DNA from 4 places in the Methylobacterium durans genome. Region 1 is predicted to be linked to each of the others. Evidence: predicted binding sites of a transcription regulator. Region 1 holds the regulator's gene; each other region holds the start of a gene.
What was found. Region 1 encodes LexA, which represses DNA repair genes until DNA is damaged. Its sites were predicted from a motif close to TGTTCNNNNTGTGTTCNG; they were not measured.
Positions count from the first base shown of each region.

Region 2: the regulator LexA is predicted to act here: its motif matches at 2,818-2,835, upstream of recA (recombinase RecA).
Region 3: the regulator LexA is predicted to act here: its motif matches at 3,632-3,649, upstream of DK389_RS05650 (DUF3072 domain-containing protein).
Region 4: the regulator LexA is predicted to act here: its motif matches at 5,774-5,791, upstream of DK389_RS10415 (ATP-dependent helicase).

Region 1 covers NZ_CP029550.1:3,657,514-3,664,621, reverse strand. The annotation lists gene DK389_RS16745 (molybdopterin molybdotransferase MoeA) at 1-804, shown strand, start outside; gene lexA (transcriptional repressor LexA) at 918-1,643, shown strand; gene DK389_RS16735 (ComEC/Rec2 family competence protein) at 1,637-3,889, opposite strand; gene gltX (glutamate--tRNA ligase) at 4,047-5,474, shown strand; gene gltA (citrate synthase) at 5,688-6,977, shown strand; gene lpxB (lipid-A-disaccharide synthase) at 7,068-7,108, opposite strand, start outside.
Region 2 covers NZ_CP029550.1:4,058,171-4,065,278, reverse strand. The annotation lists gene alaS (alanine--tRNA ligase) at 1-1,344, opposite strand, end outside; gene recA (recombinase RecA) at 1,666-2,757, opposite strand; gene cckA (cell cycle histidine kinase CckA) at 2,921-5,605, opposite strand; gene flhB (flagellar biosynthesis protein FlhB) at 5,778-6,845, opposite strand; gene fliR (flagellar biosynthetic protein FliR) at 6,875-7,108, opposite strand, start outside.
Region 3 covers NZ_CP029550.1:1,194,746-1,201,853, reverse strand. The annotation lists gene DK389_RS05660 (SMP-30/gluconolactonase/LRE family protein) at 1-776, shown strand, start outside; gene DK389_RS05655 (thioredoxin domain-containing protein) at 966-2,978, shown strand; gene DK389_RS05650 (DUF3072 domain-containing protein) at 3,380-3,619, opposite strand; gene DK389_RS05640 (SOS response-associated peptidase) at 4,055-4,699, opposite strand; gene DK389_RS05635 (IS110 family RNA-guided transposase) at 4,961-5,965, opposite strand; gene DK389_RS35510 (ribosome modulation factor) at 6,515-6,697, shown strand; gene DK389_RS05625 (hypothetical protein) at 7,107-7,108, shown strand, end outside.
Region 4 covers NZ_CP029550.1:2,270,809-2,277,916, forward strand. The annotation lists gene DK389_RS10400 (S9 family peptidase) at 1-1,522, shown strand, start outside; gene DK389_RS10405 (AsmA family protein) at 1,917-5,213, opposite strand; gene DK389_RS10410 (hypothetical protein) at 5,379-5,639, opposite strand; gene DK389_RS10415 (ATP-dependent helicase) at 5,802-7,108, shown strand, end outside.

The DNA of each region.
Region 1 (7,108 bases):
GCGGGCGAAGCGCTGCTCCAGGCCGGCGACAGCCTCGACGCGCGCCGCCTCGCGCTGGCGGCGGCGGCGGGTCACGGGGAGGTTTCGGTGCGCCGTCGACCCCGCGTCGCCATCCTCGCCACCGGCGACGAGCTGGTGGCGCCGGGGGCGCCGGCGGCCTGGGACCAGATCGTCGCCTCGAACGCGCTCGCGCTCGCCGCGCTCGCCCGCGCCGCGGGCGCCGAGCCGATCGACCTCGGCATCGCGGGCGATAGCCTGCCGGCGCTGGAGGACGCGATCCGCCGCGCGCGGGAGGCCCGCGCCGACCTCTTCGTGACGCTCGGCGGCGCCTCCGTCGGCGATCACGATCTTGTCCAATCGGCGCTCGCCCGCGAGGGGCTGGAGCTCGGCTTCTGGCGCGTCGCGCTGCGACCCGGCAAGCCGCTGATGCACGGCCGGCTCGGCGAGATGCTGGTGATCGGGCTGCCCGGCAACCCGGTCTCGGCCATCGTCTGCGGGATGCTCTTCGTGGTGCCGGCGATCCGCGCGCTCCTCGGCGATCCGCGGGCCGGCGCCGACCGCAGCGAGCCGGCGATCCTCGGGCGCGCGCTTCCGCGAAACGACGGCCGGGCCGACTACATGCGGGCGCGCCTCGACACCGCGCCCGACCGGCTCCCCGTCGCACATCCCGAGACGCGACAGGATTCGTCGATGCTCTCGGTTCTCGGTCAGGCCGAGGCGCTCCTCGTCCGCCCGCCGCACGCGCCCGCGGCCGAGGCCGGCGAATCCTGCCGCATCATCCGGCTCGACCGGGGCATTCTCTGATCTCATCAGTATCGCCAAGCTGCGCTTGCGGAACACTTGCGGAACGTTTAACCTGTTCGCGCTTTGTTTCCGCGACCGCACGCCGCGTCGCCTCCGAGAGATGAGTCTGCCCCATGCTGACGCGTAAACAGCTGGATCTGCTCCGTTTCATCCAGCAGCGGATGCGCGAGAGCGGCGTCCCCCCGTCCTTCGACGAGATGAAGGATGCCCTCGACCTCAAATCGAAATCCGGCATCCATCGGCTCATCACCGCACTCGAGGAGCGCGGGTTCCTCCGCCGTCTGCCGAACCGGGCCCGGGCGATCGAGGTGATCCGCATGCCGGAGAGCCTGGGTCAGGCCGCCACCGGCACGGGCAGCGAGGTGCGCCGCTTCACGCCGAGCGTCGTCGAGGGCGGGCGCGCGCGGGCACCGGCCGCCAAGATGCCGATGACGCAGGCGACCGACGAGAACGGGCGCGCCCTGACCATCCCCGTGATGGGGCGGATCGCGGCCGGCACGCCGATCTCGGCGATCCAGAACCAGAGCGCGTCCATCACGCTCTCGCCGGACTTCCTGGCGGGCGGCGAGCATTACGCGCTCGAAGTGCGCGGCGATTCGATGGTCGAGGCCGGCATCCTCGACGGCGACCTCGTCGTGATCCGCAAGCAGGACACGGCCAATACCGGCGACATCATCGTGGCGCTGATCGACGACGAGGAGGCGACGCTGAAGCGCCTGCGCCGCCGCGGCTCCTCCATCGCACTCGAAGCCGCGAACCCGGCCTACGAGACCCGCGTGCTCGGGCCCGACCGGGTCCGCATCCAGGGCCGCCTCGTCAGCCTCGTGCGTCGCTACTGAAGGGATTCGGCTCCGGACTCCGGCGCCGCGTCCGCTTCCTCGGAGGCGGCCTCATCGGGACGTTGCCGCAGGACGGCGGGGCTCGGCTGAGCCGGACGTGACGCGAGGGGCCGCCACGGCAGCGAGCGTGCGGTCTCACGGGCGCCGGAGACCACTGGGCCCGATGCGTCCAGGCGGATCGCCACGGCGCCCGAGCGCGCGAGCGCGGCGCGATCGATGACGAGGCCGGCCGCGCAGCCCGCCGGGGCGCTGTGCGGGGTGATGAGGATGTCCGCCCGCGCGCAATCCTCGGGCAGCGCCCGCTTGTCACGCGCGAGCGCGACCTGCCGCCCGTCGAACGCCCTCAAGGTGCAGCCGAGCCGGTCGCAGGTTGCCCCTTCCCCGGCCTCGGAGGCTCTGCGCGCGTCGCCGTCCGCCTTCAGCCACTGTTCGAGGACGAAGGACGAGGGCCGGCCGAGGGCAATGAGGCGGCCGCTGCCCCCCCGAACCGCCGCTCCCCGGCCCTCCCGGTCGATGAAGATGTCGTGGCGCTCGGGCGCTGCCGCCGTGAGGAGCCCGAGCGCGACCGGGACGATCGCGATCCGGCGCAGGCGCGAGACGGGCAGGACCGCGACGAGGAGGCCGAGGGTCAGCAGAGCCAGGCCGCCGACCCCGAAGGCCGGCACCACGATCGTGGCCTGCCCGAAGCCACCGATCCAGCCGGAGATCGCGAGCATCCCGCGGACCGCCTGCCCCATCAGCCACCAGACCGGCTGATCGAGGGCAAACGGGTAGGCGAGGATGCCGAGCACGGCGGCTGGCATCACGGCCAGCGAGACGAGGGGCAAGGTCAGCGCGTTGCCGACGAGGCCGAAGGGCTGGATCGTCTGGAAATGGAAGGTGGCGAAGGGCGCCGTCGCGATCTGCGCCACCAGCGTGGTGAGCAGAGTACCGAAGACGGCCGTCGATGCGAGGCCGATCGCACGCCCCGCAAGGCCGTCGCCTGCACGCCGCAACAACCGGCCATCGATGAAGCGCGCGCAGGCGGTCAGCCCCGCCACTGCCCCGAACGACATCTGGAAGCTCGGGCCGAGCAGGGCCTCCGGCTCGCGCGCGAGCGCCACGAAGGCCGCCAGCGCGAGGTTGCGCATGTTCAACGCCGGCCGATCGACCAGGATGGCGCCGAGCATGATCAGGGTCATGATGAGAGCCCGCTCGGCGGCGACGTCCCAGCCGGAGAACGCGCAATAGGCGGTGACGCCCGTCATCGCGAAACCGGCGGCGATCTTCTTGATCGGCCACAGCAGGGCGAGATGCGGGACGAGCGCCAGCGCGGAGCGCACCAGCCAGAACACGACCCCGGCGGCCAGCACCATGTGGAGGCCGGAGATCGAGACGACATGGTAGATCCCGGCGGCCCGCAGCACGTCGTTCGTCTCGGGCGCGATGAGCCCGCGCTTGCCCGTCACCAGCGCCGCCGCGACGGCGCCCGCCTGCCCGCCATTCGCGTCGGTGATGCGCCGCGTCAGCGCGTTGCGCGCCCCGTCGATGGCGGCCGAGAGGCGCAGGGCCGGCGGCACCGGCTCGGGCGCCGGCCGCACCTCGATCGCCCCGAGAAGGGAACCCACGGCGCCGATGCCGCGGAAGAAGGCGTCGCGCCCGAAATCGTAGCCGCCCGGGCGGGCCGGTTCCGGGGGCGGCAGCAGGCGGGCCTTGGCCGCGATGAAATCGCCGGGCTTGAGCGCCTGCTGCGTCCGGTAGGTCACGCGCACGCGCAGGGGCCGCGCCTCGGGCGGCAGGCTCCCGAAGCTCGCCAGACGGACGATCAGCCGCGCCCCCTCCTCCCGCTCGTCGAGGGCCTCGATCAGCCCGGTCAGCGGCGCAATGCTCGTCCGCGCCAGGATCGGGCCCGAGACCCGCGCCACGCGCCACGCCGCCGCCCCGAAGCCCAGGAGCGCGGCGGCGAGGGCGAGCACCAGGGCGAGTCCGGCGGGCCGCGCTCCGAGGAGGGGCGTCAGCGCGAGGCACAGAGCCGCGGCGATCGGGGCAGCCCAGAGCGCCGGCTCACCGCCCGTGAGAGAGAAATAGGCGAGGATGCCCCCGCCGAAGGCGACCGCGAGCCAGGGGAACAAGCGCCGCTGCCCGGCCTCCTGCGCCAGTTCCGCCGCGAGCCAGCCGCGCGTTGCCGACACCCAGAGGCCGAGAGGGGGCAGGCGGCCGGCCGCGCGGATCGCGAGGGTCCCCTTCCCTGCCGCCCCCTGCGCCATCGCTTGCCGCACCGTCCGCGCGCGGGATTGGAAAGTCCGCCCCGTGCGACGATTTCTTAACGCGTCCGTCCGCGCATGCTACAGGCCCGCGGCCGGGCCGGTCGATCCTTCCCGCCCGAACGTCGCCCGCCCGTCCACTCGAACATCAGCCGGCCCGATGTCCTCTGCCGTCGTCACGCGTTTCGCACCCTCGCCCACGGGCTACCTGCATATCGGCGGCGCCCGCACCGCCCTGTTCAACTGGCTCTACGCGCGCCGGCACGGCGGCCGGATGCTGCTGCGCATCGAGGACACGGACCGCGAGCGATCGACGCAAGGGGCGATCGACGCGATCCTCGACGGGATGCGCTGGCTTGGCCTCGATTGGGACGGCGACGTCATCTACCAGTACGCCCGCGCCGCGCGGCATCGGGAGGTCGCCGAGAGCCTGCTCGCGTCCGGCCGCGCCTATCGCTGCTACGCCACGCCCGAGGAACTCACGCAGATGCGCGAGAACGCCCGGGCCGAGGGGCGTCCGCTGCGCTACGACGGGCGCTGGCGCGACCGCGATCCCTCGGAGGCCCCGGAGGGCGTGAAGCCGGTGATCCGCCTGCGCGCGCCGACCGAGGGCGAGACCGTAGTGGAGGACGCGGTGCAGGGCCGCGTCGTCTGGCAGAACCGGGATCTCGACGATCTCGTCCTGCTGCGCTCGGACGGCAACCCGACCTACATGCTCGCCGTCGTCGTCGACGACCATGACATGGGCGTGACCCAGGTGATCCGCGGCGACGACCACCTCACCAACGCCGCGCGCCAGGGGCAGATCTACCAGGCGCTCGGCTGGGACATGCCGAGCATGGCGCATATCCCGCTGATCCACGGGGCGGATGGGGCGAAGCTCTCCAAGCGCCACGGGGCGCTCGGCGTCGATGCCTACCGCGACCTCGGGTACCTGCCGGCGGCGCTCCGCAACTACCTCGTCCGGCTCGGATGGAGCCACGGCGACCAGGAGGTGTTCTCGACGGAGGAGATGATCGCGGCCTTCGACCTCAAGGCGATCGGCCGCTCGCCCGCGCGCTTCGACTTCGCCAAGCTCGAGAACTTGAACGGCCTCTACATCCGCGGCTCTGAAGACGCAGCCCTCGTCGATGCCATCGAGACCATCGTGCCGAGCATCGGGGCTGCGCGCGGCCTCTCGACGCCGCTCGCGCCGGAGCTGCGCCGACGCCTCGCCGCGGCGATGCCGGGGCTGAAGGAGCGGGCCAAGACGCTCGTCGATCTCCTCGACAGCGCTTACTACCTCTACGCGCAGCGCCCGCTCGTCCTCGATGACAAAGCGAAGGCTCTGCTCGGCGACGACGGCCGCGCGCGTCTCGCCGCCGTGCTGCCGGCGCTGGAAGCGCTCGCCGAGTGGAGTGCGGCCTCGACCGAGGGCGCCGTCCGGGCCTTCGCGGAGATCCAGGGCCTGAAGCTCGGACAGGTCGCGCAACCCCTGCGGGCCGCCCTCACGGGCCGCACGACCTCGCCGCCGCTCTTCGACGTCATGGCCGTGCTCGGCCGCGACGAGAGCCTCGGGCGCCTGCGCGACCAGCTCCCGGGAGCCTGAGCGCCGCGCCTGCGGCATAGGGGCTCCGGCCCGGATTTCGCTTGCCGTTCCCCGGCGGATGTCACCCGCCCCGTTGATGGCGCTCGGCTGATCCGCTAACCCGATGGTCCTGTGAGCAACTGCAGCAATGCTGCCGTTCCGCACCGGACCCGGGCCTCCGGCTCAGCCGCCGCCCGGGACGGCGCCACGTTGCCAGGAAAGGTCCACGCCTCCATGAGCGCATCCAGCACGATCACCGTGGACGACAAGCAGATCGAGTTGCCGGTCAAGACCGGGACGATCGGGCCCAGCGTCATCGATATCGGCAAGCTTCACGCGAAGACCGGCGTCTTCACCTTCGATCCGGGCTTCACCTCGACCGCCTCCTGCGAGTCGAAGATCACCTACATCGACGGCGACGCGGGCGTGCTGCTCTACCGGGGTTACCCGATCGAGCAACTGGCCGAGCACGGCGACTTCCTCGAAACCTGCTACCTGATGCTGTTCGGCGAATTGCCGACGCCTTCGCAGAAGGCCGATTTCGATTACCGCGTCACGCGCCACACCATGGTGCACGACCAGATGAACCGCTTCTTCCAGGGCTTCCGCCGCGACGCCCACCCGATGGCGGTGATGGTGGCCTGTGTCGGCGCGCTCTCGGCCTTCTACCACGACTCGACCGACATCTCGGACGAGCAGCAGCGCATGGTCGCCTCCATGCGCATGATCGCCAAGATGCCGACGCTCGCGGCGATGGCCTACAAGTACTCGATCGGCCAGCCGTTCGTGTATCCGAAGAACGAACTCGATTACACCTCGAATTTCCTGCGGATGTGCTTCGCGGTGCCGTGCGAGGAATACCAGATCAACCCGATCTTCGCCCGAGCGCTGGACCGGATCTTCATTCTCCACGCCGATCACGAGCAGAATGCCTCGACCTCGACGGTGCGCCTCGCCGGCTCCTCGGGCGCGAACCCCTTCGCCTGCATCGCGGCCGGCATCGCCTGCCTGTGGGGGCCTGCGCATGGCGGCGCCAACGAGGCGGCCCTCAAGATGCTGATGGAGATCGGCACGCCGGACCGCGTGAAGCAGTACGTCGACAAGGCGAAGGACAAGAACGACCCGTTCCGCCTGATGGGCTTCGGGCACCGGGTCTACAAGAACTACGATCCCCGCGCGCGGATCATGCAGAAGACCACCCACGAGGTTCTCGGCGAACTCGGCCTGAAGGACGATCCGCTGCTCGAAGTGGCGATGGAGCTGGAGCAGATCGCCCTCAAGGACGATTACTTCATCGAGAAGAAGCTCTATCCGAACATCGATTTCTACTCGGGCATCACCCTGAAGGCGATGGGCTTCCCGACCGACATGTTCACGGTCCTGTTCGCGCTGGCCCGCACCGTCGGCTGGATCGCGCAATGGGCCGAGATGATCGAGGACCCGTCCCAGAAGATCGGCCGGCCGCGCCAGCTCTATATCGGGCCGGACCAGCGCGAATACGTGCCGATCAACAGCCGCGGCTGAGCCAGGGACGCGAATGCGGCGAACGGGGGCGCTTCGGCGCCCCTTTCTCTTGCCAGGGCTCCGGCGCGCCGCTCCAACCGGAGGATCGCGTCAGGCGGCCCGACCGGCCCGGACGGCGAGGACGAGGCGGG
Region 2 (7,108 bases), 400 kb from region 1:
GATCGCGAACCAAACCGTCTCGGTCGCGGCCTCTCCAGAGCCCGACCAAGCGGCGCGGGCAGCCTGGCGCTGCCGCTCCATCGCCGTGTTGAAGGCCGCCGTATCGACGCCGATGCCGCGGTTCTTGAGGGCGTCCTGCGTCAGGTCGAGGGGGAAGCCGTAGGTGTCGTAGAGCGTGAAGGCGGTCTCGCCCGAGAGATTCTGGCCGGCCGTCAGGTCGCGGCTCTCCGCGTCGAGGATGGCGAGCCCCCGCTCCAGCGTGCGCCGGAACCGGGTTTCCTCGAGACGCAAGGTCTCGGAGATCAGCGGCTCGGCCCGCATCAGCTCGGTGTAGGTCGGACCCATCTCGCGCACCAGAGTCGGGACGAGCCGATACATCACCGGCTCGCGGGCTCCGAGCAGCTCCAGATGGCGCATGGCGCGGCGCATGATCCGGCGCAGCACGTAACCGCGGCCCTCGTTCGAGGGCAGAACCCCATCCGCGATCAGGAAGGACGTCGAGCGTAGGTGATCGGACACGACCTTGTAGGAGGCCGCAGTCTCGGGCGTCGGCGCCCGGCTAACAGCATGCGCCACCGCGTCAATCAGGGCCCGGAAAAGATCCGTCTCGTAGATCGTCGGCACGCCCTGGAGAATCGAGGCCATCCGCTCCAGGCCCATGCCGGTGTCGATCGAGGGCCGCGGGAGCGCCTGGCGCTCGCCGGGGGTCACCTGATCGTACTGCATGAAGACGAGGTTCCAGAACTCCAGGAAGCGGTCGCCGTCCTCGTCGGGGGAGCCGGGCGGGCCGCCTGCGAAGTCCGACCCGCGGTCGATGAAGATCTCCGAGCAGGGCCCGCAGGGGCCGGTATCGCCCATCTGCCAGAAATTGTCGGAGGTGCCGATCCTGATGATCTTGGCGTCGGTGAAGCCCGCGATCTTCCGCCAGAGGCCCGCCGCCTCGTCGTCGTCCGCGTAGACCGTGACGAGCAGGTTCTCGGGCGTGAGGCCGAATTCCTTGGTGATCAGATTCCAGGCCAGCTCGATCGCCTCGGCCTTGAAGTAATCGCCGAAGGAGAAATTACCCAACATCTCGAAGAAGGTCAGGTGGCGGGCAGTGTAGCCGACGTTGTCGAGATCGTTATGTTTGCCGCCAGCGCGCACGCATTTCTGTGCCGTGGTCGCCTTCGTGTAGGGCCGCTTCTCGACCCCGGTGAAGACGTTCTTGAACTGCACCATCCCGGCGTTCGTGAACATCAGCGTCGGGTCGTTCTTCGGCACGAGCGATGACGAGGGCAGCACGGCGTGGCCCGCCTTCGCGAAAGTGTCGAGGAAGGTCGACCGGATCTCGTTGACGCCGCTCATCGAAATAGACTCTGTCCTGATCTGGCCCTGCGCCACGCGCCTCACGGCGAAGCCTGGCTAGCGTTCTCCGTCCTCATAAGGAGAGGCGCGGCGCAAGTCACGGGTGGTTTCGCGCCGGTGAATTCACGTCCGCGTCGCTCCGCGCAACGACCGGCCGAGGGTCCACACCGTTTCTATCGGGGCCCCGCCTATGCCGATCGGAGTCCGACGCCTTGCCGTCGCCTGCTCGCTCGACCCGATCCACTCGGCTGACTTGAATGCGAGAAGGCCCGCCGCGATCTTTCGCGGCGGGCCTTCGCATCGGTCGGGTGCTGCCTGGAATCAGGCCTCGCCCTCGTCGAGGTCGTCGGCGGTCGGCGTCGCGTTCTCGAGGATCCGCTCAGCGACGAGGCCGGAATTCTGGCGGATCGACGCTTCGATCTTGCCTGCGATATCCGGATTGTCGCGCAGGAAGCCCTTGGCATTTTCGCGGCCCTGGCCCAGGCGCTGGCTCGCGTACGAGAACCAAGCCCCGGATTTCTCGACGATGCCGGCCTTCACGCCGAGGTCGATCAGCTCGCCGACCTTCGAGACGCCCTCGCCGAACATGATGTCGAACTCGACCTGCTTGAAGGGCGGCGCGACCTTGTTCTTGACGACCTTGACGCGGACCTGATTGCCGATCGCCTCATCGCGGTCTTTGAGCGTCGAGATACGGCGGATGTCGAGGCGCACCGAGGCGTAGAACTTCAGGGCGTTGCCGCCTGTCGTCGTCTCGGGGCTCCCGTACATCACGCCGATCTTCATCCGGATCTGGTTGATGAAGATGACCATGCAGTTCGAGCGCGAGATCGAGCCCGTCAGCTTGCGCAGGGCTTGGCTCATCAGGCGGGCCTGCAGGCCGGGCTGCGACTCGCCCATCTCGCCCTCGATCTCGGCCCGGGGCGTCAAGGCGGCCACCGAATCAACCACGAGCACGTCGATCGCACCCGAGCGGACGAGGGTGTCGGTGATCTCGAGCGCCTGCTCGCCGGTGTCGGGCTGCGAGATCAGGAGATCGTCCAGATTGACGCCGAGCTTGCGCGCGTAGACCGGATCGAGGGCATGCTCCGCGTCGACGAAGGCGCAGACGCCGCCCTTCTTCTGGGCCTCGGCGATGGTGTGAAGCGCGAGCGTCGTCTTACCCGACGATTCGGGGCCGTAGATCTCGATGACGCGCCCGCGCGGCAGGCCGCCGACGCCGAGAGCGATGTCGAGGCCGAGCGAGCCGGTCGAGACGGTCTCGACCTCCTGCACCTTGTCGGTCTTGCCGAGGCGCATGATCGAGCCCTTGCCGAAGGCGCGCTCGATCTGGGACAGAGCGGCGTCGATCGCCTTGGCCTTGTCCTTATCCATGCTGGGAGCTTCCACCACTTTCAGTGCGGCCTGGGCCATTCGTCGGCATCCTTATGCGTGGAAAGGGCGCCGTTCTCAATGCGCCCGGTTGCCGATTTATGTACCTGTTTTGTTCTCGTCCGGCAAGGGCGTACGGTACGTTGTCCAGCCTTTCGCCAGAGATTGATGCGGCATGCAGGGAGATGCCTGCCGTGGCCGTTCCTCAGGCCGACATGGTTTTCTTCACGGTCTCGACGAGCTGCTTCAGGCTGAAAGGCTTGGCGAGGAAATTGAAGGCCTCGCCCTCCGGCAGGTTCTTGCGGAACGCGTCCTCGGCGTAGCCGGAGACGAAGATGACCTTCAGGCCCGGCTGGTGCTTGCGGATCTCTCGCAGCAGAGTCGGACCGTCCATTTCGGGCATGACCACATCGGATACGACGAGGTCGATCTGTTGGGCTCCGTCCTCGACGATTCGCAGCGCCTCGGCACCGGAGGCGGCTTCCAGAACCGTGTAGCCGCGGGCCGATAATGCCCGGCTGTTCACGGCACGGACCGGATCCTCGTCCTCGACGAGGAGGATGATGCCCTGCCCGGTATGGTCGGCCGACGGCTTTCGCACCTCCTTGGGGACGGGGGGCGGCAACGCTTCGGCGGTGTCGGTCGACGCCGTCTCGGCCGCGCCGGTCTCCGCCGACTTCGCCGGCGGGGCGAGCTTCGCGGGCGGGCTCGGGATGGCGACGGGCTCCGGGGCCGGCTCTTCGGCCGGCTCGTGCCGCGGCAGGTAGATGCGGAAGGCGGTGCCTTCTCCCACCGTCGACTGCACGTCGATCGTACCACCGCTCTGCTTGACGATGCCGAACACCGTCGAGAGGCCGAGGCCGGTGCCCTTGCCGATGTCCTTGGTCGTGAAGAACGGCTCGAAGATCTTCTCCATCAGCTCGGGCGGAATGCCTTCGCCTGTGTCGAGCACCTCGATCAGGACGTGATCGCCGGCCGGCGCGCCGCCGCGCGCCTCCGCCTCGGACTGACTCGGCACGTTCGCGGTGCGCACGAGCAGGCGCCCGCCATTCGGCATCGCATCCCGGGCATTGACCACGAGGTTCACGATCACCTGTTCGAACTGGTTCACGTCGGCCTTGACCGGCCAGATGTCCCGCCCGTGCTTCAGCTCGAGGTCGACGCGCTCGCCGAGCAGCCGCTTCAGGAGCAACGTCAGCTCGGAGAGCGATTCGCCGACATTCATCACCTCCGGCCGCAGGGTCTGGCGGCGCGAGAACGCGAGGAGCTGGCGCACGAGACCCGCCGCCCGGTTCGCGTTCTGCTTGATCTGCATGATGTCCTGGAAGGCGGGATCGGTCGGCTTGTGGCTCGCGAGCAGGAGGTCCGAGTAGCCGATGATCGCCTGGAGGACGTTGTTGAAGTCGTGCGCGATGCCGCCCGCGAGCTGACCGACCGTGTCCATCTTCTGGGTCTGCGCGACCTGCTGCTCGAGCTGGCGCTGGGCCGTCGTGTCGAGCGCGTAGAGGATCACGCGCTCGCGGTCGGCCTCGTCGAGGCTCTGGTCGGTAGCGCTCTCGCCACCCGCCGGGGTCAGCCACACGCGCGCCGAGCGGTTGCCCGCACCCTGCAGGGCTACCTCGATCGGCTGGACGTCGCCGAGGCCGCTCGCCGCCTTGGCGAGCGCACCCTCAAGGACGGCGCGGTCGCGCTCGGTCACGGTCTCGCCCATGCTGGGATCGGGACCGGTCTCGGTCGCCCCGACCTCGATGGCTTGGCGCGGCATGGCGCCGAAGAGCCGGGCGAAGGAGGCGTTCGCCCGGGCGATCCGCCCTGTGCGATCGAGCGTCGCGATGGCGATCGGCGAATTGTTGAGGAAGCGGGCAAGCCGCACTTCCGCTGCCCGTTGAGGCTCGTCGAATTCGGCACCGGCCGAGCGATTGATCACGAAAGTGCGCGAGGAGCCTGGCTTTCCGTCCTTGCCGAAGGCGACGCGATGATAGAGCCGCGCCGGCAGCGAGTGGCCGTTGCGGCGGCGCAGGTCGAGATCGAAACGGTCGGTTCGAACCTCGCCGGGCAGTCCTGCCGCGCTCGTCAGCACGTCGGCGCCGGGCGCGATCTCGGACAGATGCGGGCCGCCGGGCCCGACGGTGGCGAGGTCGTAGCCGAGCCAGGACGCCAGCGTCGCGTTCATGTAGACGATTGAGCCCGCCGGATCGATCGAAAGGAAGCCCGCAGGCGCGTGGTCGAGGTAGTCGATCGCGTGCTGAAGCTCCTGAAAGACGTTCTCCTGGCGCTCGCGCTCGTGCGTGATGTCGCTGACCGTCCAGAGCGCGGCCGGGCGGCGGGGACGGCTCAGCGCCCGCACCGAGATGCGGAACCATGCGAATTCCCGCTCCGCGGTGCCGCTCGGCGGCGGCGACATCCGGATCTCCTCGGTGTGGCTGCGACCCTCGCGGGCGCCTTGCGCGAGACGGTAGACGGCCTCGGAGACCTCCGGCGATCCGACGAAAATGCGCTCCACCGAGCGCAGGTTCGAGAAGTTGTCACCGCCAGCGATGCGCAGGTACGCCTCGTTGGCGTAGATGAGGCGTCCGCCCTCCTCGACGACCACCGTCGCCTCCGGCGCGGCATCGACGATCGCCTTGGTGATGTCGTCGCGGGCGCCCTGCCCGCTCAGCTGGATCGCGCCGATGGCCAGTGCGAACAGGAAGAACACGCCGGCCATCGCCAGCAGCGCCAGCAGCCAGACGATCAGGGACTGAGCCTGCTCGTTCGCCACGAAGGAGAGGCCGATCGCGGCGCCGACGAGGAGGCCCGCGAGGACGAGGAGGAGGCCGACCCGGCCCGGTCGCTCGGACCGGTCGATCGAGCCCGACACGGGCGCCGTAGATCCCATCAGCTCAGCCATCAGGCCTCAATCCACCCGTACGCGAACCGGTTACGCCCGAGCCTTCCCGGGCAGCAAGGGATTTGTCTCCGGAAGCTGCGGCGGACTCTCACGAATAAAGGTGGACAAACAGTGGCTTTTCGGCACCGCCGCGCACGAATCGTGCGCATGGCGGATCGCGCCACGGCGGCACTCAGGCCGCGCGCTTGCGCAACCTGAGAACGAATCCGATCACTTCAGCCACCGCCTTATAGTGCTCGGCCGGGATCTCCTCGTCGATCTCGACGGTGGCGTGCAGCGCGCGGGCCAGCGGCGGGTTCTCCAGCACGGGTACGTCGTGCTCCGCGGCCACCGCGCGGATCCGGAGCGCGAGGGAGTCGACGCCCTTGGCGACGCAGACGGGCGCCTGCATCCCAGCCTCGTAGCGAAGCGCTACGGCGTAGTGGGTCGGATTCGTCACGATCACGGTCGCGGTCGGGATCGCGGCCATCATGCGCTTCTTGACGCGGGCGGCGCGCAGCTGCCTCATGCGGCCCTTCACCTCGGGGCTGCCCTCGCTCTCCTTCATCTCCTGCTTTAACTCCTCCTTCGACATGCGCAGGCGCTGGCGCCAGCGGTAGCGCTGGTAGAGGGCGTCGCCGAGGGTGATGACGAGGAAGACGGCGAGCACGCCGCCGAGCAGCTTCAGGGCGAGCGAGAGGATGGCGGGGAGGCAGGCGGCCGGGTCGAGCCGGGCGAAGACCTCCAGCCGGTCGCGGTCGCTCCACAGGATGGTGCCCGCAACGACCCCGACCACCGCCATCTTGGCGAGGCCCTTGCCGAACTGGAACAGGGCCTCGGTGCCGAACATCCGCTTCAGCCCCGCCATCGGCGAGATCCGGTCGAATTTCGGCTGAAGGGTCTCGGTGGTGAACACGAGGGGATGCTGGAGGAACCCGGCCGCGATGATCGCGATCACGATCGCGCCGGCCGGAATCGCAAGCGCCTTCAACCAGATGAGCAGGCCGCGACCCGCCATCACCTCATAGGCGTGTCCGTCGGAGGGAATCGTGTGCGCGTTCATCAGGAATCCGCGCATCTCGCCGAGTGCCGCCCTGGCAAGCGGACCACCGGCGAGCAGCAGCACCAGCGTGAAGGTGCCCAGGATGAAGAACGTGTTGATCTCGACGCTGTTGGCGACATCGCCGCGCTCGATCGCCTGGTCGAGCCGCCGCTGGGTCGGCTCCTCCGTGCGATCCTCGTCCTCGGTGCCCTCGGCCACGGCTCAGGCCTCCGTCCGGGCAAGGCCGCTCAGCGGCCGGTGAACTCCGCGAGGTAGCGGCCGAGATCGTCCAGGAACACCCCCATCATCACGCCGAGCGCCCCGAGCAGGATCGCCATGCCGATCAAGATGGAGGCCGGCACCGCGACGAAGAAGACCTGCAATTGCGGCATCAGCCGAGAAAGCACGCCGAGGCCGAGATTGAACAGGATGCCGAAGGCGATGAAGGGCGCCGAGATCTGCACCGCGAGCGAGAAGCCCCG
Region 3 (7,108 bases), 2.5 Mb from region 1:
TGTGGTGGCCCGCGCGCGAGATCCTGGTCTGGTCGGATGTCGAAGGGCGACGCGTGCTCGGGTGGCATCCTGACGGCCGGGTCGAGGTCGTGGTCGATGCCACCCCATTCACCAACGGCCACACGATCGACGTGGCCGGCAACCTGATCCACTGCGAACACGGTAGCCGGGGATTGAGCTGCACGACCCCTGACGGGCGAACGACCGTGCTTGTGCGTGACTACGATGGTCGCCGCTTCAACTCACCCAATGACGTGACCTGCGCACCGGACGGAGCACTCTGGTTCACGGATCCGGCCTTCGGCCTGCATTCGCCCCGGCAGGGTGCCCTCGACGAGCCTGAACTCGACCACAGGAGTGTCTACCGGTTCGATCCCCAAACCGGACAGGTCGAGCGCATGGCGGACTTCGAGCAGCCAAACGGCCTGGCATTCTCACCCGATGGCAGCACGCTCTACGTCTCCGACACCTCGCAGGCTCTTGGCGGCACACGGCACGAGATTCAGGCGTTCGACGTCACGGAAGGCGGCAGGCTGAGTGCACGGCGGCTGTTCGCGGTGATCGAGCCGGGCGTGCCGGATGGCTTCCGCGTTGACCAGCGCGGCTGGATCTGGACGAGTTCAGGAGCAGGCGTGCAGGTGTTCTCTGACCGAGCGGAGAAGCTCGGGTTGATCCCGACGCCCCAGGCCGCCACGAACTGCGCCTTCGGCTCTGGAGAGCGGCGGCTGTTCATCACGGCGCAGCAGCACCTCTACGCGATTGATCTCGGCGGGTGACCGAACCCGGTCGGACCAGTCCGCCCCCAATTCATTGATCCGGCACATCGAGGAGTTGGATCGTCCTGACGTGTCAGCCCAACAGCGTGCCACCTCACTGGATTCCTGCGTCTGGGACACCCGGAACCGTGTTTCCCCCGAGCTGCTTCCTGCGGAGGGGCGCCCTATCGCACTTGGAACGCACGCTCGATGAACCGTCTCGCGCAAGCGACGTCACCCTACCTGCAGCAGCACAGGGACAACCCGGTCGCTTGGTGGGAATGGAGCCCGCAGGCGCTCGCAGAGGCGGTACGCCTGAACCGCCCGATCCTCCTCTCCATCGGCTACTCGGCCTGTCACTGGTGCCATGTCATGGCTCACGAGAGCTTTGAGGATCCGGACGTCGCAGCCGTGATGAACGCGCTCTTCATCAACATCAAGGTGGATCGCGAAGAGCGGCCCGATGTCGACCACATCTACATGGGCGCGCTGCAGGCCATGGGAGAGCGGGGTGGCTGGCCCCTCACCATGTTTCTGACGCCGCAGGCCGAGCCGTTCTGGGGTGGAACCTACTTTCCCAAAGAGCCACGGCTCGGCCGCCCTGGTTTTGTCGACCTCCTGCGCGCTGTGGCTCATACCTTCGAGAGTCAGCCTGAGCGGATCGCAGGCAATCGTGCTGCGCTGCTGAACGGCCTGGCGGGGTCTGCAGGTCATGCACCCGCTCCTGCAATGACAGCTCACGACCTTGAGAGCGTTGGTGCGCGGTTGGCCGGCGTGTTCGATCCTCGGAACGGCGGTATCGGTGGCGCGCCCAAGTTCCCGAATCCCACGGTTCTGGAGTTCGCTGCCCGGCATGCACGCCGGGCCGACGACGGGATGCTGCGCGAGCTCGTCCACCTCACGCTCGAGCGCATGGCCAAGGGTGGCATGCACGATCATCTCGGGGGCGGCTTCGCACGCTACTCCACCGATGAGCGTTGGCTCGTGCCGCACTTCGAGAAGATGCTGTACGACAATGCGCAGCTGATCGACCTCTACGCGCTGATGGCCGTTGAGACGGGCTCGCCGCTCGCGCGATCGGTGGCCGAGGGGATCGTGTCCTGGCTCACGCGCGAGATGCTCACGCCCGAGGGTGCGTTCGCCTCCAGTCTCGATGCGGACTCGGAAGGGGAGGAAGGCAAGTTCTACGTGTGGGATCCCGCTGAGATTCGAGCGGTTCTCAGCCCCGACGACGCGGCCCTGTTCGCGCGCATGTACGACATCACGGACGGCGGCAACTTCGAAGGCAAGAGCATCCCCAACCGGCTCGATGCCCCCGAGACGGATACGGGCACGGAAGCCCGGCTGGAACGACTGCGCGCGACGCTGCTCGCGCGTCGCGAGCTGCGCGCCCGACCTAGCCGCGACGATAAGGTCTTGGCCGATTGGAATGGGCTGATGATCGCGGGGCTCGTGCGAGCGGGGCTGCTCCTCGATCGGCCGGACTGGGTAAGCCTTGCAGCAACGGCCTTCTCAGCCAACGTGAGCCTGCTGGGGCGCGACGGCCGCCTCGGGCACGCGGCGCGGGCAGGCAGCCTGGTGTATCCGGGGTTTGCACTCGACCACGCCACGATGATGCGGGCCGCCCTTGCCCTCTTCGAAGCAACCGGGGAGCAAACCTATCTGGAGCACGCACGGCGCTGGTGTGACGTGCTTCTGCGCGAGTACCGGGTACCAGAGACGGGCCTGCTTGCGATGACCTCAAGCAAGACGCCGGAGCCGCTCATCACGCGGCCCCAGCCTGTGCAGGACGACGCTGTACCCAACGCCAACGGGGTCTTCGCTGACGCACTGGTGCGGCTCGCCGCACTGACGCATGACGAGACAGCCCGGCGTGAGGCGGAGACGCTGCTGGAGCGGCTCAGCGGTCCAACACGGGTCTCCCCGCTGGCCCATTGTTCCGTCCTCAACGCCGTGGATCAGCACCTCCGCGCCACCTCCATCATCGTCGGATCAGAGGCGGCGGAACTCCTCGAGACGGCTCGGCGCCTGGCGTATCTCGACCGGTCCGTCGCCAGCGCCACAGCATGGGACCGCGTGGTGGCGGACTGGAAGAACGAGGCTGCATTAGATCTCGGCGCCCGGTCGGCGCTGATCTGTGCAGGAATGCAGTGCTCCCTACCCGTGTCCGATTCAGTAGCGCTCCTCGCTGCTCAGCGCGACGCACTGGGCAGTCACACCTGAGGCAAGACGGTGCTGCGCGTTGCGGGACCATGATCCGAGCATCTCTTGACGCGCCGCGGTCAGCACGACAGCGCTGTAGCAGGGCAAAGGCAGGATGCTTCAGCTCTATCGACCGATCATGCGGCGATGTTGTCGCGCTCTGTTCGTAGGCGCGGTTACCAGTCGCCGTGTCGTTTGTCGGGTCTGTTCAGGGGGCTCTGACGCGGTGAAGGATCCGCTGCAAAGCCTGTTGTGGTCGCCAGCAGAGGGGCGGGCGAGGAGGAACCTTGAACTCTGTTCCTCTCAAGCCCATGGCCGGCCTGCAAATCGGTCAGAGATGTTGCAAGGAGACCCGTGCGTCTTGGCTTCGCGCAGCCTCGGCCGTGGCCCGCCCGTCCTCCCGGACTTGGGTCAGCACCGTCTCAGGCATGACCTGCATCCGTCCTGAGGGCATCAATGCGCTTCGAGGCCTCCGCCTTATCAAGATCGGGATCGAACGCCTCCGGCTCCTTGGCCTCCTCCGAAAGGGTCTTGAGGTAGGAGGCCTGCGCGCCGGTCATCGGTTCGCTGCCGGTGGTCCACTGATCGGGATCCTTGACCCGGTTCGAGGCGTCCTTGGGGTTGGTCTTGGGATTCTCGTTCTTCGTCGCTGCCTTGGCCATTGCGAACCTTTTTGTTCGTGTTATGTTCTCACAACGCCGGCGATGCGATGCGAGTTCCCGGCGGCGTAAACATCTGACATCTCAGCGCTATCTTGCGGATGCACTCTGCCGATCCGGAGCCATGGTGATGGCGATCACTGCCCCTCTTCAGCCTGTTCCGCTCCGTGACGTCAGCCCGGTCGCGCTGATGCGTGCCCGGGCTGTTGCTGACGCGAACTGCCTTCGTGCTCTCGCTCGCGCAGCGCTGCGAGACGGTGCGCCGAAGCCTCAGCTCCGGGCCGGAAATGCCAGAGCTGCAGCGCATCGCGTCCTGGCTCATGCGCGCTGTATGTCGGTGCTGGCGTAGCCTGTGCCGGCCCGGGGGCTCTTCGACCTGGTCACCTGAAACGCCTACTGCTCCGCGACGACAGGGCGACAGGCGTGCACGAGTGCGCCTCAGCCCTCGTCCTTGCGAGCGCCACGCGCGACGACCTTCATCATCTCATCGGGCAGCGGTCGCTGAAGCTTCATCGCTTCCTCGGTCGGTGCTTCGAGCCAGGTGCTCCACTCGTCCTCGGTGGTCAGCAGCACCGGCATCGCCTTCGGGTGAACAGGACCGACCACGCCGTTCGCCTCCGTGGTCAGGAACGAATACAGCCGATGCTCCTCCTCGACCGGCTCCTCTCGTTTCGGCCCACGCACGCCCGTCCATGGTCTCCAGATGCCGGCGAACGCAAACAGCGGCCGCTCGTCGGCGATCGCGAACCACACCGGCGTCTTCTTCGGCTTGGTGTCGGCGTACTCGCTGAACGCGGAGACTGGCACGAGGCAGCGGTATTCCGGCTTCAGCCAGGGTCGCCAGTAGGGTGAGGCGACGTTGCGCACGTTCGTGACAGGTTGCGTGCCGACCTTCGGCGGCGGCGGGAAACCCCAGCGCATCATGCTGAGCTCGCGTCCTTCACCGCGCTGGCGCACGACCGGTGCCATCTGGTCGGGGAAGATGCCGGGCAACGGCGGCAGGTTGCCGGTCTGATCGTGCGTGATGCCGAAGACGCGTCGTATCGCGTCCTGGCCCTTGTTGAGGCTGTAGAGATTGCAGATGTGGACGGCCCCCGCTTGTCAGGATGTAGCAGCTTTCTGACCTGATCGCTTGCTCTCAGATGTCCGGCCTGTTCGCGCGGGCGAGGCCCGCTGGCCAAGATGGTGTTCGCTACACGCGTTCCAAGCACATGGGCGACGTGAGAAGTCAGTGTAACCTTCGGAAGCTCGCGCGTATCGACCGACCGGCCATACCATCTGCTGCATCCTGCAAGTTCATGGGCTATCCGCCGAGCAGCCTCGCCCGCCGGTGCCGATCTCGGATCAGGCCGGCAGGGCGGCTCGCGGCTGGCTGTAGACGCCGCCCGTGACCATCAATCGCCATGCGATGCGGGCGAACTTGTTGGCCAGCGCCACCGCCACGAGCTTGGGCGGCTTCCGCTCCAGTAGCGCGACGAGCCACGCCGAAGGCTTATGCCGGCCTTTGCGGACGTGCCTTAGCAGGGCGGTCGCTCCGACGATCAACGTCGAGCGGAGCGCCGAGTCCCCGGCCTTCGTGATGCCGCCGTGTCTCTGGCGTCCGCCGGTCGAGTGATCCCTCGGCGTCAGCCCGATCCAAGCTGCGAAGTCGCGGCCGGACCTGAACGTCTCCGGCGGCGGAGCCTTCATGCTCAGCATGGTCGAGCCGATGGGTCCTACGCCGGGGATCGTCGCGATCCGCCGGCTTACGTCATCCTCGCGATGCCATCGCATCAGCTTGGCCTCGATCTCTTCGAGGCGTGCCTCGACGGCTGCGTACTCCTTGGCCTGGAAGCGGAAGAGGTCACGCGCCATCTCGGGCAGGCTATCGTCCTCCAGCACGCGCTTGATGAGCCCGTTGACGTTCTGCCTGCCGGTAGCTCCGACGATGCCGAACTCCGCCGCGTAGCTCCTGAAGGCGTTCGAGAGCTGCAACTTCACGCTGACCAGACGCTCCCGCACGGTCATCAACATGCAGGCCGCCTGACGCTCCTTCGACTTCACAGGCACGAAGCGCATGCTCGGCCGGGTGACCGCCTCACAAAGGGCCTCGGCGTCAGCCGCATCGTTCTTCCCGCGCTTCACGTAGGGCTTCACGTACTGCGGAGGGATCAGCCTCACCTCATGGCCGAACGACTGGAGCAGCCGCGCCCAATGGTGGGAACTGCCGCAGGACTCGATGGCGACGAGGGCCGGCGGCAGGCGCTCGAAGTAGCGGACCATCTCGGCGCGACGGAGCTGGCGGCGGATGAACACGACCTCGTTCTCGTCAACGCCGTGGAGCTGGAAGACCGACTTGGAGGTATCCATGCCGATGCGGACGGGAAGGTTCACTGGACGCTCCTCTCATCTGGCTGAGACGCCGAAGCGCATCAAACCTTTGGGTTGAGAGGCCGTCCACACCAGCACAAGGTCCTGCAGACGGGCCGGCAGATCTCCGCCTGGGAGCTCGCAGGTGTCAGCGAGACCACGAGCAACACAAGGTCCTGCAGACGGGCCGGCAGATCTCCGCCTGGGAGCTCGCAGGTGTCAGCGAGACCACGAGCAACACCGTGGGTAACGGCAGCGGCGGGACCTGAACGGGAGGGCAGTAGAGAGCTTGCGTGGCGCATCAATCCTCCATCCCGGATGTGAGATGCCTCTCACGCACCGAGCTCACGCTTAATCCATGTTGTGCTTGCTCTGGAAAATAGCGTGGATGGAGAAGGGTTTCAGCTTGGCCTTAGTAAAATTCGAGATCCGATTTGTTTTGCGAGCAATTCAGTTGCAAGAAAACCAGATGGTTGCTCGTGCATCAATGCGGGATCTGCAGAGCTTCGACCGAGTTGCTTTGTGGGGGCGGAAGCCAGAGCTATCGCCATGGCAGATACCTGTCACACCCACATCGATCCCATTGCCCAAGGAGCATGGGCGCGCATTCACGGTCGCGCGAAAGATGCTTGCCCGTATCCACGTGACAGCGAGGAGCGCGCGTCCTGGATGGAAGGCTACGACGGGATGCCGCGAGACCGAACCCAGGACTTGCCGTTGTCATCAGCCTGAGCGCTGCGGGCAGGAGCCTGCCGTATAACGAGGTAGATCGTTGCGTGCGCCGTGCACTTCACTTTTGCGAAGGCTGCCGGCGGGAGTTGAGGCCGAAAGTGGCAGCGTCGGGATCTACCCCGGTATGGCCCTGCCGGCGGAAATCTTCCCCCTTGGACCGACGCCGGCGGGGCTGCTCCTCACATCCACCCTCCGCCCCGCAGCCTTATAGCTCGCGGGGTTTCTCTTGTGGACGGACATCGCAGGCTGCAAACACGGCTCAGCGGGATCCTCCCGCTTCGGGAACTACCTTGGCCCGCCCGGTTCGCCGGCGCGGGCTTCTTTATGCCCGCCCGTCCTCCAAAATGAACAAGGGCATCTCAGCAAGGTTGGCCCGAATGGAGAGCGCTGGCTGAGAAGGGCCAACGAGGT
Region 4 (7,108 bases), 1.4 Mb from region 1:
GGCGGTCTGGGCGGCGGACGGCGCCTCCTTCTACTACGTCGGCGTCGACGCGAACCACCGTCCGGCCCGCGTCCTGCACCACAGCCTCGGCACCCCGCAGGAGAGTGACGCGATCATCTACGAGGAGTCCGATTCGGGATACTTCGTGCATATCGGAACGACGCAATCGAAGGCCTATCTGACCATCACGGCGAGCGACCACGAGACCTCGGAGGTCCGCCTGATCGACCGGGCCGCTCCGGCCGCGGCACCGATCCTCGTCGAGCCGCGCACGCCGCTGCTGATCTACTCGGTGGAGCATTGGGGCCAGCACCTCTTCATCCTGACGAACGCCGACGGGGCCGAGGACTTCAAGATCGCGACGACACGCCTCGACGCGCCGGGCCGCGCGAACTGGCGCGACCTGATCCCGCACCGGGCGGGGGTGATGATCCGCCACCAGCACGTCATCGGCGGCCACCTCGTGCGGCTCGAGATCGAGAACGCCCGGCCCCGCATCATCGTGCGCGACATGCAGGGCCAGGAGCATGCGGTGGCCTTCGCGGAGGAGGCCTACTCGCTCGGCCTCCAGCCCGGCCACGAGTTCGAGACGGCGGTGATCCGCTTCACCTATTCCTCGATGACGACGCCCGCCGAGACCTACGATTACGATTGCGTCACCCGCGCCCGGCAATTGCGCAAGCGCCAGGAGGTGCCGAGTGGCCACGACCCGGCGGCCTACGTGACGCGGCGCGTCTTCGCCACCGCTCCGGACGGCGAGCAGGTGCCGATCTCGCTCCTGCACCGGCGCGACCTTCCCCTCGACGGCACCGCGCCGCTCCTCCTCTACGGCTACGGCTCCTACGGCACGCTGATGCCGGCCTCCTTCCGGACGAACCTGCTGTCCCTCGTCGACCGCGGCTTCGTCTATGCCATCGCCCATATCCGCGGCGGCACCGAGAAGGGCTGGCGCTGGTACCTCGACGGCAAGCGCGAGAAGAAACCGAACACCTTCAGCGACTTCGTCGCCTGCGCCCGGGCGCTCGCGGCCGAGGGCTACACGGCGGAGGGGCGGATCGTGGCGCATGGCGGCAGCGCGGGCGGCATGCTGATGGGGGCGGTGGCGAACCTCGCGCCGGAGCTGTTCTCCGGCATCATCGCCGACGTGCCCTTCGTCGACGTGCTCAACACGATGCTCGACGGCGACCTCCCGCTGACCCCACCGGAATGGCCCGAATGGGGCAACCCGGGCGAGAGCGAGGCGGCCTTCACGACGATCCTGTCCTATTCACCCTACGACAACGTGGGGGCCAAGACCTACCCCGCCATTCTGGCGCTCGCCGGCCTCACCGACCCGCGCGTCACCTACTGGGAGCCCGCCAAATGGGTCGCTCGGCTGCGCGCCACCATGACGGGGGGCGGACCGGTGCTGATGCGCACCAACATGGAGGCCGGCCACGGCGGCGCTGCCGGCCGCTTCGACCGCCTGGAGGAGGTTGGCTTGATCTACGCCTTCGCCTTGCTGGCGGTCGGGCGGGCGTGAGGACGCCGCCCTGCGGGAGCGCCGCCGTCCGCGTCGAGAGGGCCCGCGGCAACGAAAGCACTCATGTCGGGCTCATGGCTGCGCGGCCGGCGGCCTGATGTCGAGGGGCGGCTCGGGCGGCGGTGCCGGTCCTTCGGCGTCGCTACGGGCGCGTCGGGCCGCCTCTTCGGCCTCGCGGGCGCGGGCTTGGCGCGCCGCCTCCTCGGCCGCGGCCTGCTGCGCGCGAAGCCTCGCCTGACGCGCCGCCTCCTCGACCGCGGCCTTGTCGGCGGCGGCCTTCTCCGCCGCTGCCCGGTCGGCCGCAGCCTTCACCGCGGCGCGGGCCCGGTCCATCTCGATACGGGCGCGGCGGCGCTGGCGCTCGGTCTGATCGGCCTCGAAAAGCTCGATCTTCTCAAGCTCCCGCTGCAGCACGACCGCGGCGAGCCCGTTCGAGAGGCCGCCGACATCGAGGGTGCGCTCGGGCGCGGTGAGCGGACCGGCGAAGCCGAGCTGGACTGTCAGGGCGCCCCCGGTCCAGCCCTTGGGCATCTCGCCGCCCGTGAGCGCGCCGCGGGCGTCGAGCCGGAGGTCGCGCAGATCGAGGCCGAGCGTCCCGCGCCAGCGGGCGGCGCCGAGATCGAGGTCGAGGGGCCCGGCCCTCAGCACGCCGCCGATGAGGGTGGCGGGCGCGGAGATCGGCCCGCGGCTGCGGGCCGGGGCGGCGGAGAACTCCTCCGCGACGATCGCCAGCAGGTGGCCCTCGCGCAGGGGATCGTCCTCGGCGAGCGCCCGCGCGAGGGCGCGGCCGACGGCGCCGGGATCCGCCCGCGGCGCCATGATGTCGGCGAGCCGCACCTCGCCGCTGCCCGAGAGATTGCCGACGAGCGCCTCCGGGCTGTCGCCGCTGGTGCCGAAGCGGAGCGTAGCGCCGACGCGCCCCTGGATCGCGCTGTCGGGCAGGAGCCCCTTGAGCGCGGCGGCGTCGAGGCTGCCCTCGCCCGAGATCGCGGCGGCCTGTCCGTGCCGCGACAGCGTCGCGGAGGCGGCGAGCCGCCCCCGCGAGCTGGCCCGTCAGGTCGCGCAGGCTCAGCACCCCGTCGTCGAGGTCGAGCCTGAAAGCTGTGCCCGTCGCGGTGAGCCCTCGCCCGAGATCGAGTGCCTCGACCCGCAGGTCGATGGCGGTTCGCGGCGCCTTCGCCGGGGGCGGCGCGAAGGGGCGGCTCGACCAGCCACCCTCGGCCGTGCGCTCCGGCCGCCCGCCCTGCGGCATCACGAGGAGCCCGGCGAGGCTCGGCAGGGAGAGCCGGGCGAGCCGCGCCGTGCCGGAGATCTCCCCCTCCGGCGCCCGCGTCAGCTCGGCACTCACCGTGCTGCCCGCCGCCTGACCGATGAGGCCGATGCGGGCGTCGCTGCCCGCCCGGCCGAACCCGATCGTGAGATCGGCCGGCCATGCTCCCGGACCGGCCGCTGCCGTCCCGAGGAGTGCGAGGACGGGGCCGAGATCGGCGGTCTCGACCCGCACCTCGCCGCGAGCGGGCGGGCCGACCTCGGGTGAGAGCACGACGGGCTGGCGGGTCGCGACGGTCACGCCCGCGATCTGCCCCCGCCCTTCGACGCCGAGGTCGGTGCTGCCGGCAACCTGCCGTCCGGTCAGGGTGAGGGTCGCGGGCCGGTTCAGGGCCGCCTCGTCCTCGCGCCCGAACCAGAGGCCGGCCTTCGGCGTGCCGAGGGTTACGTCGAGGCTCTCGACATGCCCGGCCCGGCTGAGGAGCGAGGCGTCGAGGGTGCCGCCGCCGGCCCTGCCCTTCGCCACCGTGCGCAGGGCCTCCGCCTCGCCCGCCTGCCGCTCGGCCGTGACGTCGAGGTCGAGGGGTCCGGTGCGCAGGAAATTCGGGATCAGCCGCGACTCCGCAACCCAGACCCGGTCGAGGAGCGCGAGCAGCGGTGCGGCGACGGGGGCGGTCACGCGCCCCGCGATCCGGCCCGAGCCGTTCGGCGCGATCTGCCCGGACAGCTTGGCGTTGGCGCCCGCGAGGTCGGTGACGTCGAGGCTGTCGACGACGAGACTCGCCCCGTCCGACTGGATGCTCGCCGCGATCGTGCCGTTGCCCGAATTCGGGCCGGCCGGCCCGTAGCGGACGTCGCGGGCCTGGACCGTCAGGCCGAGATCGTGCCCCTGCAGCCCCTCGAGCGCCCCGGTGAGGGAGGGCAGACCCGCGATGTCGATGCCCCGCGCCTTGATCTGCGCGTCGAAGCGTCCGCGGGTGCCGCCGCCGCCCGTCGTGTAGCGGGCGATGCCCGTCACCTGCGCGCCGCCGAGGTCGAGCCGGAGGTTGCGCAGGGAGAAGTCGGGGGCGGTGGCCGAGACGTCGGCGCTCGCCTGGATCGGCCGCCCGTCCATCACGGCGACGACCGGGCCGCCGAGGCCGAGCTTGCGCAGGTAGCGTCCGAGCCCGTCGGAGGAGGCTGCGCGGAGCGACACCTCCCCGTTGAAGCGGGGGCTCGGCTCCGTGTCGATCTCGCCGCTGGCCGCGAGCGCGGCGGCCCCGGGGGCTGTCGCCTGGAACCGGCGCAGGAGCAGGCCGCCGGTGCGGTCGAGTGTGCCGGCGAGGCGGACCCCCGTCCACTCGTCGAGGCCGAGCCCGAGCGTGTCGATGCCGAGATCGAGGTCGATCATCACGGGCAGCCCCCGTCCGCCTCTCGGCAGGCCCCGGGCGATCAGGGCCTGCCCGGTGCTCGACAGGAGGAAGGCGTCGAGATCGACCCGGCGCGCCTCCAGCGAGAGGCCGGCCCGCCACGCCCGGAGATCGATCTGGCCCGTGCCGGCGAGGCGGATCGCCTGGCCGCCCGGGTCGATCTCGGCGTTGACGCCCTCGAAGCGGACCCGCGGCCCCTGCGCGGTGAACTTGCCGCCGAGGCTGAAGGGCAGGTAGGCGCCGGCGACCTGGGCCGGCGGCCCGACGACGAGGCGGGCCGTGCCCTCCGCCTCGGGGACCAGCGGGCGCGGGCCGTCGCCCGCCGCGGCGAGACCGCCAGCGGGCGCGAAGGCGAGGCGCAGGTCGGCCTCGAAGCGGGGATGCGCGTCGCCGCCGCCCGAGAGCTTCACCATGACGCTGCCATCCGCGGCGGGCTCGCCGGTGGCGAGGCGGAACGGCACGCCGCCGCTCGCGCCCTCGACGCGCCAGGGCCCGACCAGGGAGGGAGCCTGCAGGCTCAGCGATTCGGCCTGGATCTGGTCGGTCCGGCCCGTCGCCGGCACGAACGTGGTCAGGAACAGCTGGCGGATGCGCAGGTCGTCGATAGCGAGGTCGCGCGCCCGCAGGGCCTCGGCGAAGTCCGCCGGCACGAGCAGGGCATCGCCCTCGCCGACGGGGAGCTTGATCTCGGCGCGCCGGATCTCGGTCTCAGTGAAGCGGATCTCGCCCTTGAGGAGGGGCGTCAGCGCGATCTCCGCGCTGACGAAGCGCGCATCGAGGGCGGGCTTGTCGGACTCCTCGCCGAGATGCAGCCGGTCGAGCCGCAGGCGTGGCGAGGGCAGGAGCCGCACCGCGACACGCCCTTCGCTGCGGGCCGGCAGGCCGAGCGAGCGGGCGATTGCCCCGTCGACGGCCGCGCGCTGGCCCTGCCAGTCGACGAAGGGCGGAACGGCGAGCGCCGCGACGAGGATCAGGATGACGGCGCCGGCAAGAGCGGTCAGGATATCACGCACCGTTCTCGTTCCGCCTCACGTCCCGCTCCTGTGGCGGGTGCCCGAGGTGCACGCCAAGGCGACCGGCCTCGACCGTCCGGCCGTCCGCCCCGTGCCCCCCTCTGGACATAGCGTAGCGGAGCGGCGGCGCCCGTCCAATCCGGGCGGAGGTCCGGCGGCGCGATCTCAGCGCTTCGGCACGACGATAGGTGCCGGCGTCGGAGCCTGCCGGAACGATTCGCTGCGGCGGATCTGCATGCGCGTGTTGGCCGTGTCGCTCTGCTGCTGCTGGCGCAGCTGCCGGTTCTGGCTCTGCTGTGAGAGGGAATTGTTGATGCTGTTGAGGTTCGAGCTCGGCAACCCCTGCGCGAGCGCTGGCGTGGCGATGGCGAGAGCGAGGAGGGCGAGGGGCGCGGCGCGCATGGCGGTGGGCCTCTGTTCGGTCATGGACTCGGGACTGGACCAATTGGGACTGGACGTTTCGGGACTGGACGGCTCGGGACCCGAAGACCCGGGATCGATGTGACGACGCGGCAGCACGCGCGCAAGTTCCGGTTCTGCGGCCGCGGCGCCCTCGACGCCGTTCGCGTTTTGGTCCAGTGAGGGGCCATGCAGAAGCATTCCGATGCGGCGGCGGCGCCCGGGCCGCAGCCCGATTCCGCTCCCACCTCGATCGCGGCCCGCGCCATGGCCACCCTTCGGCCCGGCGCCTCCTCCTATCTCGAAGGGCTCAACCCAGAGCAGCGCCGGGCCGTCGAGACCACGGACGGTCCCGTCCTCGTTCTGGCGGGGGCCGGCACCGGCAAGACGCGGGTGCTGACGACGCGAATCGCCCACCTCATCGCGACCGGGAAGGCTCGCCCCTACGACATCCTGGCGGTGACCTTCACCAACAAGGCGGCCCGCGAGATGAAGGCGCGCATCGGCGCCCTGATCGGCCCGGCGGGCGAGGGCATGCCCTGGCTCGGCACCTTCCACGCCATCGGCACCAAGATCCTGCGCCGCCACGCCGAGCTCGTCGGGCTGAAATCCGACTTCACGATCCTCGGGACGGACGACCAGCTCCGCCTGATGAAGCAGGTCATCGCCGACCAGAACATCGACGAGAAGCGCTGGCCGGCACGCGCCCTCGGCCACGCCATCGACGGCTGGAAGAACCGCGGCCTCGCTCCCGAGCAGGTGCCGCCGGGGGAGGCCGGGGCCTTCGCCTTCGGCAAGGGCGGCGCGCTCTACACCGCCTACCAGGCGCGGCTCGCGACGCTGAACGCCGTCGATTTCGGCGATCTCCTGCTCCTGTGCCTCAAGCTCTGGCGCGAGAACCCGGACGTGCTGGAGAACTACCAGAGCCGCTTCCGCTACATCCTCGTCGACGAGTACCAGGACACGAACGTAGCCCAGTATCTCTGGCTGCGGCTCCTGGCGCAGGGGCACCGCAACGTCGCCTGCGTCGGCGACGACGACCAGTCGATCTACGGTTGGCGCGGCGCCGAGGTCGACAACATCCTGCGTTTCGAGCACGACTTTCCGGGCGCGGCCGTCATCCGCCTGGAGCGCAACTACCGATCGACAGGCCACATCCTCGCCGCGGCCTCGGGCCTCATCGCCAGGAATGAGGGGCGCCTCGGCAAGACCCTGCGCACCGAGGACGAGGCGGGCGAGCGCGTCACCGTCAGCGGCGCCTGGGATTCGGAGGAGGAGGCGCGGCTCCTCGCCGAATCGATCGAATCGCTGCAGGCCCGCAAGCATCCCCTCTCCGAGATCGCCGTGCTGGTGCGAATCTCGGCGCAGATGCGCGAGATCGAGGACCGCTTCGTCCAACTGGGCCTCCCCTACCGGGTGATCGGCGGCCCGCGCTTCTACGAGCGAGCCGAGATCCGCGACGCGCTGGCCTATCTGCGCGCCACCGCCAACCCCGC